3 regions of the Pantoea sp. CFCC18179 genome follow, and region 2 is predicted to be linked to each of the others. Evidence: riboswitches for the same ligand, from Rfam matches in the RefSeq annotation. Region 2 holds a riboswitch; each other region holds the start of a gene.
What was found. A riboswitch is a leader RNA that binds a small molecule or an ion and turns the genes downstream of it on or off. The one in region 2 is predicted to bind thiamine pyrophosphate.
Positions count from the first base shown of each region.

Region 1: linked by a shared signal. The riboswitch ahead of thiC (phosphomethylpyrimidine synthase ThiC) and the one ahead of thiD (bifunctional hydroxymethylpyrimidine kinase/phosphomethylpyrimidine kinase) in region 2 are both predicted to bind thiamine pyrophosphate.
Region 3: linked by a shared signal. The riboswitch ahead of thiB (thiamine ABC transporter substrate binding subunit) and the one ahead of thiD (bifunctional hydroxymethylpyrimidine kinase/phosphomethylpyrimidine kinase) in region 2 are both predicted to bind thiamine pyrophosphate.

Region 1 covers NZ_JBNBPM010000025.1:7,100-11,299, forward strand. Annotated here, with positions in the region: gene nudC (NAD(+) diphosphatase) at 1-717, opposite strand, end outside; gene rsd (sigma D regulator) at 806-1,312, shown strand; TPP riboswitch at 1,547-1,647, shown strand; gene thiC (phosphomethylpyrimidine synthase ThiC) at 1,738-3,663, shown strand; gene thiE (thiamine phosphate synthase) at 3,660-4,200, shown strand, end outside.
Region 2 covers NZ_JBNBPM010000001.1:688,329-692,528, forward strand. Annotated here, with positions in the region: gene ACPUC7_RS03280 (GntR family transcriptional regulator) at 1-289, shown strand, start outside; gene fbaB (class I fructose-bisphosphate aldolase) at 470-1,522, opposite strand; gene thiD (bifunctional hydroxymethylpyrimidine kinase/phosphomethylpyrimidine kinase) at 1,670-2,512, opposite strand; TPP riboswitch at 2,546-2,641, opposite strand; gene chiP (chitoporin ChiP) at 2,908-4,200, shown strand, end outside.
Region 3 covers NZ_JBNBPM010000009.1:41,280-45,479, forward strand. Annotated here, with positions in the region: gene thiP (thiamine/thiamine pyrophosphate ABC transporter permease ThiP) at 1-922, opposite strand, end outside; gene thiB (thiamine ABC transporter substrate binding subunit) at 922-1,908, opposite strand; TPP riboswitch at 1,956-2,051, opposite strand; gene sgrR (HTH-type transcriptional regulator SgrR) at 2,087-3,748, opposite strand; gene ACPUC7_RS16955 (MFS transporter) at 4,004-4,200, shown strand, end outside.

The sequences.
Region 1 (4,200 bases), on a different contig from region 2:
CGTGCCGGGCGGCGGTAACAGCGGCAGATCGTCGTAGCGATACCAACCGGCATCCAGCAGCTCTTTGCCGTCGTGTTGCAACTCGCCGCCGTCATATTCCGCCATGTAGGCCATCATTAATGAATGCGGGAACGGCCACGGTTGGGAAGTCACATAGCGCACATTTTTCACTCGCACATTGCTCTCTTCCATCACTTCGCGCGCCACCGCTTGTTCCAGGGTTTCGCCCACTTCGACAAAGCCTGCCAGCACGGTATAAATGTTGTTGCGATGACGAGCATGATTGGCGAGCAGAATTTCATCGCCACGACGGATGGCGACAATAATGCAGGGCGCAATTTGTGGGTAATAACGTTCACGGCAGTGATGACATAAGCAGGCAAATTCACGCTTACTGAGATGCATTTCATGGCCGCAGTAACCGCACCAGCGATGCGAGCGGTAGAACTCCGCCAGCTGCACGCCGCGTCCGGCGATCTGAAACAGCCCAACATCTTCATCAATCAATTGACGCACTGAAGCCATGCTATCCGGCCTTGATTGACGCACCAGCCACACATTTTCGCCCTGCCATTCGCCAATCAAAATCCCGTCGCTGCCATCCAGTCCAAACTCGCTGGATAAGCCATGCGGCAGCTCGCCCTGCGGCAACCAAAGTTTTTGCTCGTGGCTGACAACCCACCAACCAGCGTCTAAGCTTGAGATCTCACGTTGCATCTTAATCGTTGTCCTTAGCGTCAACTCGCACGCTGAAACCCTAATATTAAGTGTGTAATTAACAACTATAACCTACCTGGAGCCCCATATGCTTACCCAGTTAGATGACCTGACAGAGCGAGTAGGTGGCGGTAATGAATTGGTCGATACGTGGCTGCGCGCCCGTCGACAACTGCTCGTCACCTACTACGAGCTGATTGGCTTGAAGCCGCAAAAAGATGCCCTAACTGCGCTGGATGAACAAGCGCTGGATGCATTTTGTCACAACCTGGTGGATTACCTTTCTACCGGCCATTTCAGCGTGTATGAACACATTGTCAGCGAGATGCAGGGTGATAGCCCATTGTTGGTTGCCGCGCAGATTTATCCGGCACTTGAGGCCAATACCGATCGCATCATGCAGTTGTATGACGGCCATTTGCAGCAGGCGATTAATGACGATAACTGCACGGGGTTTCAGCAGGCGTTATCGGAAGTTGGCGAAGTGCTGGAATCGCGTTTTACGTTGGAAGACAAGTTGGTGCAGCTGGCGTGGGAACATCAACTGGCGCGCCCGCCGGTAGCCAATGACAGCCACATCGCCCGCCCGGCCTAAATCGCAAAAATTGTAAAATACTTGTTATTCCCAAAAAGCCCTCTTATGCTGAATGGGCTTTTTTAATGCCTTTTTATGGCCTTGAAGAGCCAAATTTTGCGATATAAGCGTAGCGTGCGCAGATAGTTCGCGCTCGGACAGCGCGCAGGGACCGGAGCGTACACGAAGTACGTGACGGTCACGAGCACTGCCCAGGCGTGAAATAGCAAGCAAAGCAGCTTATATCGTAAAACTAACACCTTGTCGGAGTGCCCTTAGGGGCTGAGACCGTTAATTCGGGATCCGCGGAACCTGATCAGGCTAGTACCTGCGAAGGGAACAAGAGTAAATATTATCAGCACGCTGCAAGCTGGCGCCCAGCATCGTCGCTGTTACTCCTTCCGAACTCTGGACAAGCAACTTCCCACTTACACAGGAAACTTGCTATGTCTGCTGCTAAAACGTCACGTCGTGAGCAACGCGCGCAAGCGCAAGAATTTATCGATTCACTACAGGGAACCGCCTTCCCTAACTCCAAACGCATCTGGATCACCGGCAGCCGTGCAGATATTCGCGTGCCGATGCGCGAGATTCAGCTCAGCCCCACGCATATTGGCGGCACGAAAGATAACCCGCAATATGAGCAGAACGAACCCGTTCCGGTATATGACACCGCTGGTGCTTATGGCGATCCCGATGCCAAAATCGATGTGCATCAGGGATTAGCCAAGCTGCGCGCCGCGTGGATTGATGAACGTGGCGACAGTGAAACCATCCACCAGCTCAGTTCCAGTTACACGCAGCAGCGTTTAGCCGATGAAGGCCTCGACCATCTGCGCTTTGAGCATCTGCCACAACCGCGCCGTGCCAAAGCCGGTCGCCGCGTGACTCAACTGCACTATGCACGCCAGGGCATCATCACGCCGGAGATGGAATTCATTGCGGTGCGGGAAAACATGGGACGCGAGCGAATCCGGGGTGAAGTGTTATTGCAGCAACATCCCGGCCACAGTTTCGGCGCGCATTTGCCGGAAAATATCACCGCCGAATTCGTGCGCCAGGAAGTCGCCAGCGGCCGCGCCATCATTCCAAGTAACATCAACCACCCCGAATCCGAACCGATGATTATTGGCCGTAACTTTCTGGTGAAAGTGAATGCCAATATCGGCAATTCAGCGGTGAGTTCCTCCATTGAGGAAGAGGTGGAGAAACTGGTGTGGTCGACGCGTTGGGGTGCAGACACCGTGATGGATCTCTCAACCGGCCGCTATATTCATGAAACGCGCGAATGGATTCTGCGAAACAGTCCGGTGCCGATTGGCACAGTGCCGATTTATCAAGCGCTCGAAAAAGTGAACGGCGTGGCGGAAGATCTTAACTGGGAGATATTTCGCGACACCTTGCTGGAGCAAGCGGAGCAAGGCGTGGATTACTTCACCATTCATGCAGGCGTGCTGCTGCGCTATGTGCCGATGACCGCCAAACGCCTGACGGGCATTGTCTCGCGCGGTGGATCGATCATGGCGAAATGGTGCTTATCGCATCACACCGAAAGCTTCCTGTATCTGCATTTCCGTGAGATTTGTGAAATTTGTGCCGCCTATGATGTTGCCTTGTCGTTGGGCGATGGCTTGCGTCCCGGCTCGATTCAGGATGCCAACGATGAAGCGCAATTTGCGGAACTGCACACGCTGGGCGAGCTGACCAAAATCGCCTGGGAATATGATGTGCAGGTGATGATTGAAGGTCCGGGACATGTGCCGATGCAGATGATTCGCCGCAATATGACCGAACAACTGGAACACTGCCATGAAGCGCCGTTTTATACGCTTGGCCCATTAACCACCGATATCGCGCCCGGTTACGATCATTTCACTTCTGGCATTGGTGCGGCAATGATCGGTTGGTTTGGCTGCGCTATGTTGTGCTACGTGACGCCCAAAGAACACTTGGGTTTGCCAAATAAAGAAGACGTAAAACAAGGGCTGATCACCTACAAGATCGCTGCGCACGCCGCGGATCTGGCAAAAGGCCATCCCGGTGCGCAGATCCGCGACAATGCGATGTCCAAAGCGCGATTCGAATTCCGCTGGGAAGATCAGTTCAATCTGGCGCTCGATCCGCACACCGCTCGCGCCTATCACGATGAAACCTTGCCGCAAGAGTCAGGAAAAGTCGCGCATTTCTGCTCAATGTGCGGCCCGAAATTCTGCTCAATGAAAATTACCCAGGAAGTGCGCGAATTTGCCGCCCGCCAACAGGCTGAAGCCCAGCCCATTGAGATTGGCATGGCGCAAATGTCGGATGCCTTCCGCAATCATGGTGGCGAGCTTTACCACGCTGCCGATGCACTTAAAAAGGAAAAAGTATGACTGACGCCTTCCCAGCCACATCCCGGAAACTGGGGCTGTATCCGGTAGTTGATAGCGTGGAGTGGATTGCGCGCCTGCTTGAAGCGGGGGTGCGCACCATCCAGCTGCGTATCAAAGATTGCCAGGATCACGAAGTAGAAGATGCTGTGCGCGAGGCGATTGCACTTGGCAAACAGTATCGTGCCCGCCTGTTTATCAATGATTACTGGCGTTTAGCCATTAAATACAACGCTTACGGCGTGCATCTTGGCCAGGAAGATCTGGATGTTGCTGACTTAGCCGCCATTCGTCAGGCCGGATTACGCCTTGGCTTATCGACGCATGATGATGCCGAGCTGGATCGCGCGCTGGCATTGCGCCCTTCGTACATTGCACTGGGGCACATCTATCCGACGCAAACCAAAGATATGCCCTCAGCCCCACAAGGCGTGGTGGAATTAAAACGTCATCTGGCGCGTTTGCAGGATGTATCAACCGTGGCGATTGGCGGAATTTCGCTGGCGCGCGTACCTGAAGTGCTCGCGACTGGCGTGGGCA
Region 2 (4,200 bases):
AGCGCTGGACGATGAGTTCCACCGCTTGATTGCCGAAGGGATTAATTGCCTGCTGGCGTGGGAAACGGTGGAGAACATCAAAGCCACCATGGACCGCGTGCGCTTTCTGACATTAAGCGAAGTGTCGCCGCCAGAAAGTTTGATTCAGCAGCATCAAAACATCTATAACGCGTTGAAAGCACAAGATGTTGAGGCCGCCGAAAGCGCGATGCGCCGTCATTTGCAGGAGATGATTCTCACCATCACGCCGATTGCCGAACGCAACAGCGAATGGTTTGAAGCGCCTTAAATAATAAGGTCGCCAGAAGTGGCGACCTACGACATCTTTTTAGCCAGCTGAATAACATTCAACCGTTGGCGGCGATGGCAGTTCGTGGACGGCCAGCGCACAGGCCTTGGGAGCATACATTAGTATGTGACCAAGGACGAGCACTGCCCGAACACGAAATGGCGAGTGAGCCAGGTTGAATCAAGCTATCGTCACATCCTTCGACAAATAAACATCCTGCACCGCATTAATCAGCTGCACGCCCTCTTTCAGCGACTTCTTAAACGCCTTACGACCCAGAATCAATCCCATGCCGCCCGCGCGTTTGTTGATTACCGCTGTACGCACTGACTCGGCCACATCGGTGGCACCGGCCGCCGCGCCGCCGGAGTTAATCAACCCTGCGCGACCCATATAGCAGTTCGCCAGCTGATAGCGCACCAAATCGATCGGATTCTCGGTGGTCAGCTTGCTGTAGACGCGCTCATCGGTATGACCAAATTTCACCGCATTGTAGCCGCCGTTATTCTCCGCCATCTTCTGCTTGACGATATCCGCACCAATAGTCGCCGCCAGATGGTTGGCCTGGCCGGTTAAATCGGCGCTGGCATGGTAATCCACGCCATCTTTTTTGAAGTCGTTATTACGCAGATACGCCCACAGCACCGTCACCATACCAAGTTCATGCGCACGCTCAAACGCAGCGGAAATCTCTTCAATCTGACGACGTGATTGCTCAGAGCCGAAATAGATGGTCGCGCCCACCGCTACCGCACCCATGTTGAACGCCTGCTCGACGCTGGCGTACAGCGTTTGGTCATATTGGGTTGGATAGCTCAGCGTTTCGTTATGATTCAGTTTGACCATAAACGGAATGCGGTGCGCATAGCGACGCGCTACCGATGCCAGCACGCCATAAGTGGATGCTACGCAGTTACAACCGGCTTCAATCGCCAGTTCAACAATGTTTTTGGGATCAAAATAGGCCGGATTGGCAGCAAACGACGCGCCCGCCGAGTGTTCAACGCCCTGATCGACCGGCAGAATTGACAAATAACCGGTGCCCGCTAAGCGGCCGGTGTTGTACAGCGTTTGCATGTTGCGTAATACGGTAGGAGAACGATTGTTGTCGATCATCACGCGATCAACATAATCCGAGCCTGGTAAATAAAGGCTATCCGCTGGAATGGTCATGCAGCGATGTTGAAGAAGAGTGTCCGCTTCTTTGCCCAATAACTGTACGATGTCCGTCATGTTCGCTCCTGAAAAGTGGCTGGATTGGAACCGGCACCTGCCGATTCGCCCCCAACAGCCTGGACCGAAATGCGCCACGCTGGCAAATTGCTGACTCCATTTTTCAGACGGATTCGCAGTATAAAAGCGGCAATCTGGCGTTACGCCCTACCACCATTGATGGAAATGGTGCACCGGCCCAATGCCCTTACCAACCTCCAGCGAATCAGCATGCAGCAGCGCCTGTTGCAGCCACGCTTTGGCTGCCGCCACCGTTTCTGCCCAATCGTTATGGCGTGGACGCAGCGCCGCCAACGCCGCCGATAGCGAACAACCGGTGCCGTGGGTATGACGCGTGTTAACGCGCGGCGCGGTAAAGCGCAGACGGCTGACGCGGGTGATCAACCAATCCGGGCTCTCGGCATCGCTAAGATGGCCGCCCTTCATCAGCACCGCTTCACAGCCCAAATCGAGCAGCGCATCGCCCTGCTGCAACATGGTTTTCTCATCTTCTGCCATGGCGCGGCCTAGCAAGGCCGCGGCTTCCGGCAGATTGGGGGTGATCAGCGAAACCTGCGGCAGCAGTATTTCCCGCACGCTGGCCACCGCATCTGGCGACAGCAATGCATCGCCGCTTTTGGCAATCATCACCGTATCCAGCACCACAAATGGCAAGCTGGCGCGTTTCAGCCGTTCAGCCACCAGCTCGACAATTGCGGTTTCCGACAGCATGCCAATTTTGGCGGCATCAATGCGCACATCATCCAGCACCGAATCAAGCTGCGCGCCAACGAAATCAGGTTCGATGCGATAAACCGACTGCACGCCACAGGTATTTTGCGCCACTAGCGCGGTGATCACGCTGGTGCCATACGCGCCGAGCGCGGAGAAAGCTTTGAGGTCAGCTTGAATACCTGCACCACCGCTGGGATCGGTGCCGGCAATGGTCAGCGCATTGATGCGTTTTGCAGAAGGTGCGCGTGGCGCGGTGGAGAGAAAGTGCGAATTCATATAGCTCCCAACCGGCGATCAAGAAGGCGAATGCGGTCAGGCATCTGACTTCCCTACGCTGGCATTATCCAGATCAGGTCAGCGGGTGTATCTCAGCCCTGTGTTAGAGGGGCACCCCGAGTCAAAACAACGTTGGGAGCATAGGCAAGACAGTATTCGAAAGCAAGCAGCTACGATTCAGTCGTGGAGATGTCTCACAAATTTACATGTTACTCATTCGTGTAACTTATTGATTAAAGTCCTTAAAAGCGATCATTTTTGCGTACTGAGTCATAGTTTGTAATAAATCCCATTGATAATTCGCGTCGCGAAAAATAGCATCCCAACCAATTTGTTTCACGATGAAACAGTTTTGGAAAATTAATTATTAATGGAAGCATCACGGAGGATTTATTATGCGCAGGATCCCACGCGCGCCGCTGTCCACTGCGGTTATCACCGCGTTGATTGCCGGCTCATTTATTCCCAACCACTCCGCTCAAGCCACTGGATTTGTTGACGATTCTTCACTCTCTGGCAATCTGTTTTATTGGCAACGTCAGCGCGATCGCAAAGAGATGGATCCGCAAAAAGGCAGTTACGGCCAATACGATGCCAATCTGCACCACGCCTCTGCCAATGCCAATCTTGATTTCTCATCCGGTTACGCTGCTGATGTAATTGGCTTTGATCTGGCAGCCTATGGTGCGCTGGAACTCAGTGACAGCGGTCCGGCTGCACCGAATGAAATCGGCTTCAGTAACGCCCGCACCCGTTGGGATGAGGACTGGAGCGGAGATAAGGGTGGTTTAAGTATTTATAAAGCGGCACTCAAAGCCAAATGGCAGGATAGCTGGTTGCGTGCGGGCTATTTACAACCAAGCGGACAAACGATTTTAGCCTCGCACTGGAGCTTCTTACCGGGCACCTATCGCGGCGTGGAAGCTGGTTCCGCTTTTGATTTTGCCGATGCGGGCGCCCTGTCGTTCTCATGGATGTGGGCCGATGAATACAAAGCGCCGTGGTATCGCGACATGTATAACTTCCGCAAAGCCGATGGCCTCACCGATATTCCGTGGCTGCAATCCTTTGGTGCCAAATACGATTTCAAAAACACGCTGGTGATCGAAGGTGCGTACGGTCAGGCGGCGAATTATATGGATCAATATTTCGCCAAAGCCGCCTATCAGCTGCCGCTGGCGGGTTCACCACTGCGTACCAGTTACCAGTTCTACGGCGCTAAAGATCGTGACAACAGCGGCGTCGGCCAAGTGAACGACGTTTATGACGGCCTCGCCTGGTTACAAGCACTGACATTCGGCTACACCGCGGGCGCGTTTGATTTTCGCCTTGAGGGCACGTGGGTTAAAGCGGAAGGCAATCAAGGCTTCTTCCTGCAACGCATGACGCCTTCTTATGCCGGTTCGAACGGGCGCATGGATGTGTGGTGGGATTCGCGCTCTGACTGGAACGCCAACGGCGAGAAAGCCGTGTTTGCGGGTGTGATGGTCGATCTTGGGCATTGGCAACTGCCGGGCTGGCAAGTGGGTACTTCCTACGCTTACGGCTGGGATGCCAAGCCCTCCACCAACCCGATTTATGACCAAAGCCAACGCCTGAAAGAATCAGCGTGGAACTTAGACCTGGTTTATACGATCCAGGATGGTCGCGCTAAAAACACCCAATTCAAACTGCATTACACCCGCTAC
Region 3 (4,200 bases), on a different contig from region 2:
CGCGCAAACCATCAACAATCACGGCAAATAACGGCGGCAACAGCAGCAGCAACGCGAGGCCAATCAATAAGATATCGCTGAAGCGTGCAGTCCACGAATCTTGCGGATCGCGCCAGCCGCGAATACTTTGGCTGCCGGTGGGAATGGCTTTGCTAAAGCGCTGGCTCAAAAGCACCAGCAGCAAACAGCAGCCGAGTTGCAATAGCGCCAACAGCGCAGCGCGTCCCGGATCATAATCGAAATTGAGCGCCTGATAGATGGCCAGCTCCAGCGTGGTGGCCTGCGGACCGCCGCCTAAAGCCAGCACCGTGGCGAAACTGGCGAAGCACAGCATAAATATCAGCGCGGCGGTTGGCAGAATCTGTCGGCGCAGCCACGGCCACTCCAGCCAGCGAAACAGATTCCAGCCCCGCAAGCCAAGCTGTGCGGCTAGCTGGCGTTGTTCACCGGGAATGCTTTCCAGTGCTTGCAACAGCATGCGCGTTGCCAGCGGCAGGTTGAAAAACACATGTGCCAGCAGAATCCCTTGCAGGCCGTACGGCGAGAAGTGGTAGTCGAATCCTAACAGAGCAAGCAGTTGCGCTAACCAGCCGCTGCGGCCATACACGCTCAACAAGCCAAATACCGCTACCAGCACCGGCAACACCAGCGTCATGGCGCACAAACGCAGCAACAGATTGCGTCCCGGAAAACGGCGGCGATACAAGGCGCGCGCCAGCAAAATCGCGGGCAGCACTGATAACAGCGCCGACAGTAAAGCCTGCTCAAAAGAGAACACCAACACATGATGCAGATAACTGTCAGCGAGCAGGGCGCGCCAGTCCGTGACCGGCGCCACCATCACTAAAGCACCAAACGCCAGCAGCGCCACCGCGCTCAGTAGCAATGCGACGGCGCTGCCAGGAATTAACCAACCCGGCATTAGCGACTAACGGCTTGTTGCCAGGCGCTGATCCACGCGGCACGGTGATCGGCGACTTCAGCAGGCGTATATTGCAGCGCGTTGGCCGGAACGGGCAGCGATTGATAGCCAGCAGGCAGATCGCTGGCGATCACCGGATACATCCAGTTGCCAGTGGGAATGGTCTGCTGGAAGGCCGGTGACACCATAAACTGCATGAATTGTTGCGCCAATTTTGGCTGCTTGCTGCTGGCGAGTTGGGCGGCAACTTCCACTTGCAAATAGTGGCCTTCGCTAAAGGTCGCGGCCGCGTAATTGTCTTTTTTCTCTTCGATGATGTGATAAGCCGGAGAAGTGGTGTAACTCAACACCAGATCGCCTTCGCCTTTGAGGAACAGGCCGTAGGCTTCGCTCCAGCCTTTAGTCACGGTGACGGTTTTGTTTGCCAGTTTCTGCCACGCTGCGGGCGCGTTGTCACCATAGACTTTCTGCATCCACAGCAGCAAGCCGAGGCCAGGCGTGCTGGTACGCGGATCTTCGTAGATCACGCGCCATTTTTCTGGGCTTTCGACCAACTTTTTCAGGCTTTTCGGTGGATTTTTCAGTTTGTTTTTATCGTAGACGAAGGCGAAGTAGCCGTAATCGAACGGCACGAAGGTATCGTTATGCCAGCCATCCGGCAGTTTCACGTTGCTGGTATCGACGCTGCTTTTGGCAAACAGGCCGGTTTTCTCCGCGGCTTGTACCAGATTGTTGTCGAGGCCAAGCACCACATCGGCTTTGCTGTTTTTGCCTTCCATACGCACGCGGTTAAGCAGTGAAACGCCATCTTCCAGCGCCACGTATTTCAGTTCACAGCCGCATTGCGCTTCAAAGGCTTTTTTCACCGCCGGGCCAGGGCCCCAATCGGCAGAAAACGAGTCGTAGGTGTAAACGGTGAGAACCGGTTTAGCAGCAAAAGCCGGTGCGGCTACCAGCAGCAACACAGGCAGAACTTTGTTTAACACTTTGCGCTCCTTGAGGAGAAGATAAGGTTGAGTCGCAAAGGATCTGAGGAGAAAGACATCTCAAATCCCTACGCCGGTATTAACCGGATCAGGTTCGACGGGTTTATCTCAGCCCAAAAATCCGGGCACCCCGTTGAGAACGGCTCATTCTAGACATTTATATGACAGCGCGAAAGGATCACAGCTCCGGCGGCGCGAACCAGGCGGATTTAAAGTCAAACCATCCCAATGTATTGAGGCGCACGCCGCGCATGCTGCGTTGACCTTCCAGCAGCAGCCAGTGATGGAACAGCGGATGCAAATAATCGCTGTCGATAAGTTGCTTGCTCCACTCCGCCAGCGGCAAGATTTTTTGTCGCCAGCGCGTAGCATCGGCTTGCCAGTTAATCGGGATGCAGTGATGCATCAGCGGTAATTCAAACAGTTGAGCGAACAGTGCGTACTCCAGTGGCAGCGTAAAATTGACGCTGCCGAGCCAAATATCGCTTTCTCCCTGGCCTTCGAACCACTCTTCGTAGCTCACTTCGCGGGTAATCAGCTCGACACCTTGCTGCGCCAGCAACGGGCGTAACGCGTTGGCGATGCCTTCATGCTCAACGTGATGGCTGTACCAGCTGATGGTCAGTTGGGTTAATCCTGCTGGTTTTTGTACAGCGGTAATATCGCGCCGGTGATGCCAGCGCGGCAGCAGGCCGTAAGCCGGGAACCAGTAACGTTGATAGCCAACGCCAGCATGATTGAGCAGGGCGATCGGATTAAACAGATAGCTCACCCAGCGGCGAAAATGCGCATCGCGGCCATGTTCAGAACGCTGATCGTACAGCAAGAAATAGCAGCCCTCTTCCAGGCGGCTCTCTTCGGATTTCTCATCGGCAGTTTCGCCCTGAAGTTTGACTCCGGCATACACCAGTTCATCGCTGATCTCTGGCAATACCCAAATCGACACATCATCAATCAGCGCGCGATAGCCAAAATAATCATCAAAAGCGGCAATTTTTAGCTGCGTTTGCTGATTGCGCACCACGCTGTACGGACCGGTGCCAATTGGCTGGCGGGCGAACTGGCGCAGCGTTGGCCATTCACGAGGCAGGATCATCGCGCTGACGCTGGCCAGCAGCCACGGCAACCAGTCATCGGGTTGGCTCAGGTGAATGTCTAGCGTCCACGGTGCGGGAGAGTGCAGTTTTTCAATGTGTGAAAACAGCGGTTGGCTGCGCATGCGTTCCAGCGAGGCAATCACATCGTCCATTTCCAGTTCGCGACCGTGGTGAAAACGAATCGCCGGACGCAGGAAGAAGCGCCAGTGCAGCGGCGAGGTTTGCTGCCAGTGATGCGCGATGTCGGGTTCGATTTCCCCCTTTTCCTCATTTATACGCATCAGGCCATTAAAAATTTGCCGTGCCAGATGGGTTTCTGAGCGGCGCAGCGGCGAACCGGGCAGTAAATTGGGCAGCGGACGATAATAGAGCACGCGCAGGATGTGTTTACCCTGGCGAAAACTGCGGCCTAAATGCGCGGCAATCATTTGCCGTACCTGATTCTTATCGCCGACCAATTGGACTAACTGTTCGATGCGATCCTGATCGAGCAGATCCTCCGCGCGCTGCTGCTGTAGCGCCAGCCCGGTGTAGCAGAAACTCAGCGTCGAGCGCTTGCCGCGTCCGGCTTCCGCCTGCCAAATCAACCAACCCTCATGCTGCATCGCATTAAGCAGGTTACGCATGTGACGACGCGAACAATGCAGCAGATCGGCCAGATCATTTAAGGTGGTTTCCTGATCCTGGCCCTGACAGCTTTGCCATAAGCGGATGAATTGCTGTTGCAAACGTGAAGAGGACATAAAAGGGGAACTCCTTCTCAGAATCGCTCAGTTTTTCCTGCCTCATATTAAAGGCATACTGGCTGGCAATGGAAGAGCGGGAGGCATTCAGCAATGAATGGCGCTCTGCCAGCGGTTCCGCTCGCGTGGGACCTCTTTCTGAGTAGGGTGCATTTTCACCGCCAGCAGTGCTTTATCTGCTGGCTTTTTTCGTTTTGCTGTAGAATCTTCTACCCTCATTTCTCGGCCCCATTTTTATCCGCAAAGGGATTTCGCATGAAATCGCTGTTGATGCGCAAGCGTCGCCCCAATCCGGTTTATCTCTCATTTATGGCCGTGTCGTTTATGACTGGCGTGGCCGGTGCGCTGCAAGCACCAACGCTGAGTCTGTTTCTGACACGTGAAGTGCAGGTCAGCCCGTTTTGGGTCGGTTTGTTCTTTACCATCAATGCCATCGCCGGCATCGTCATTAG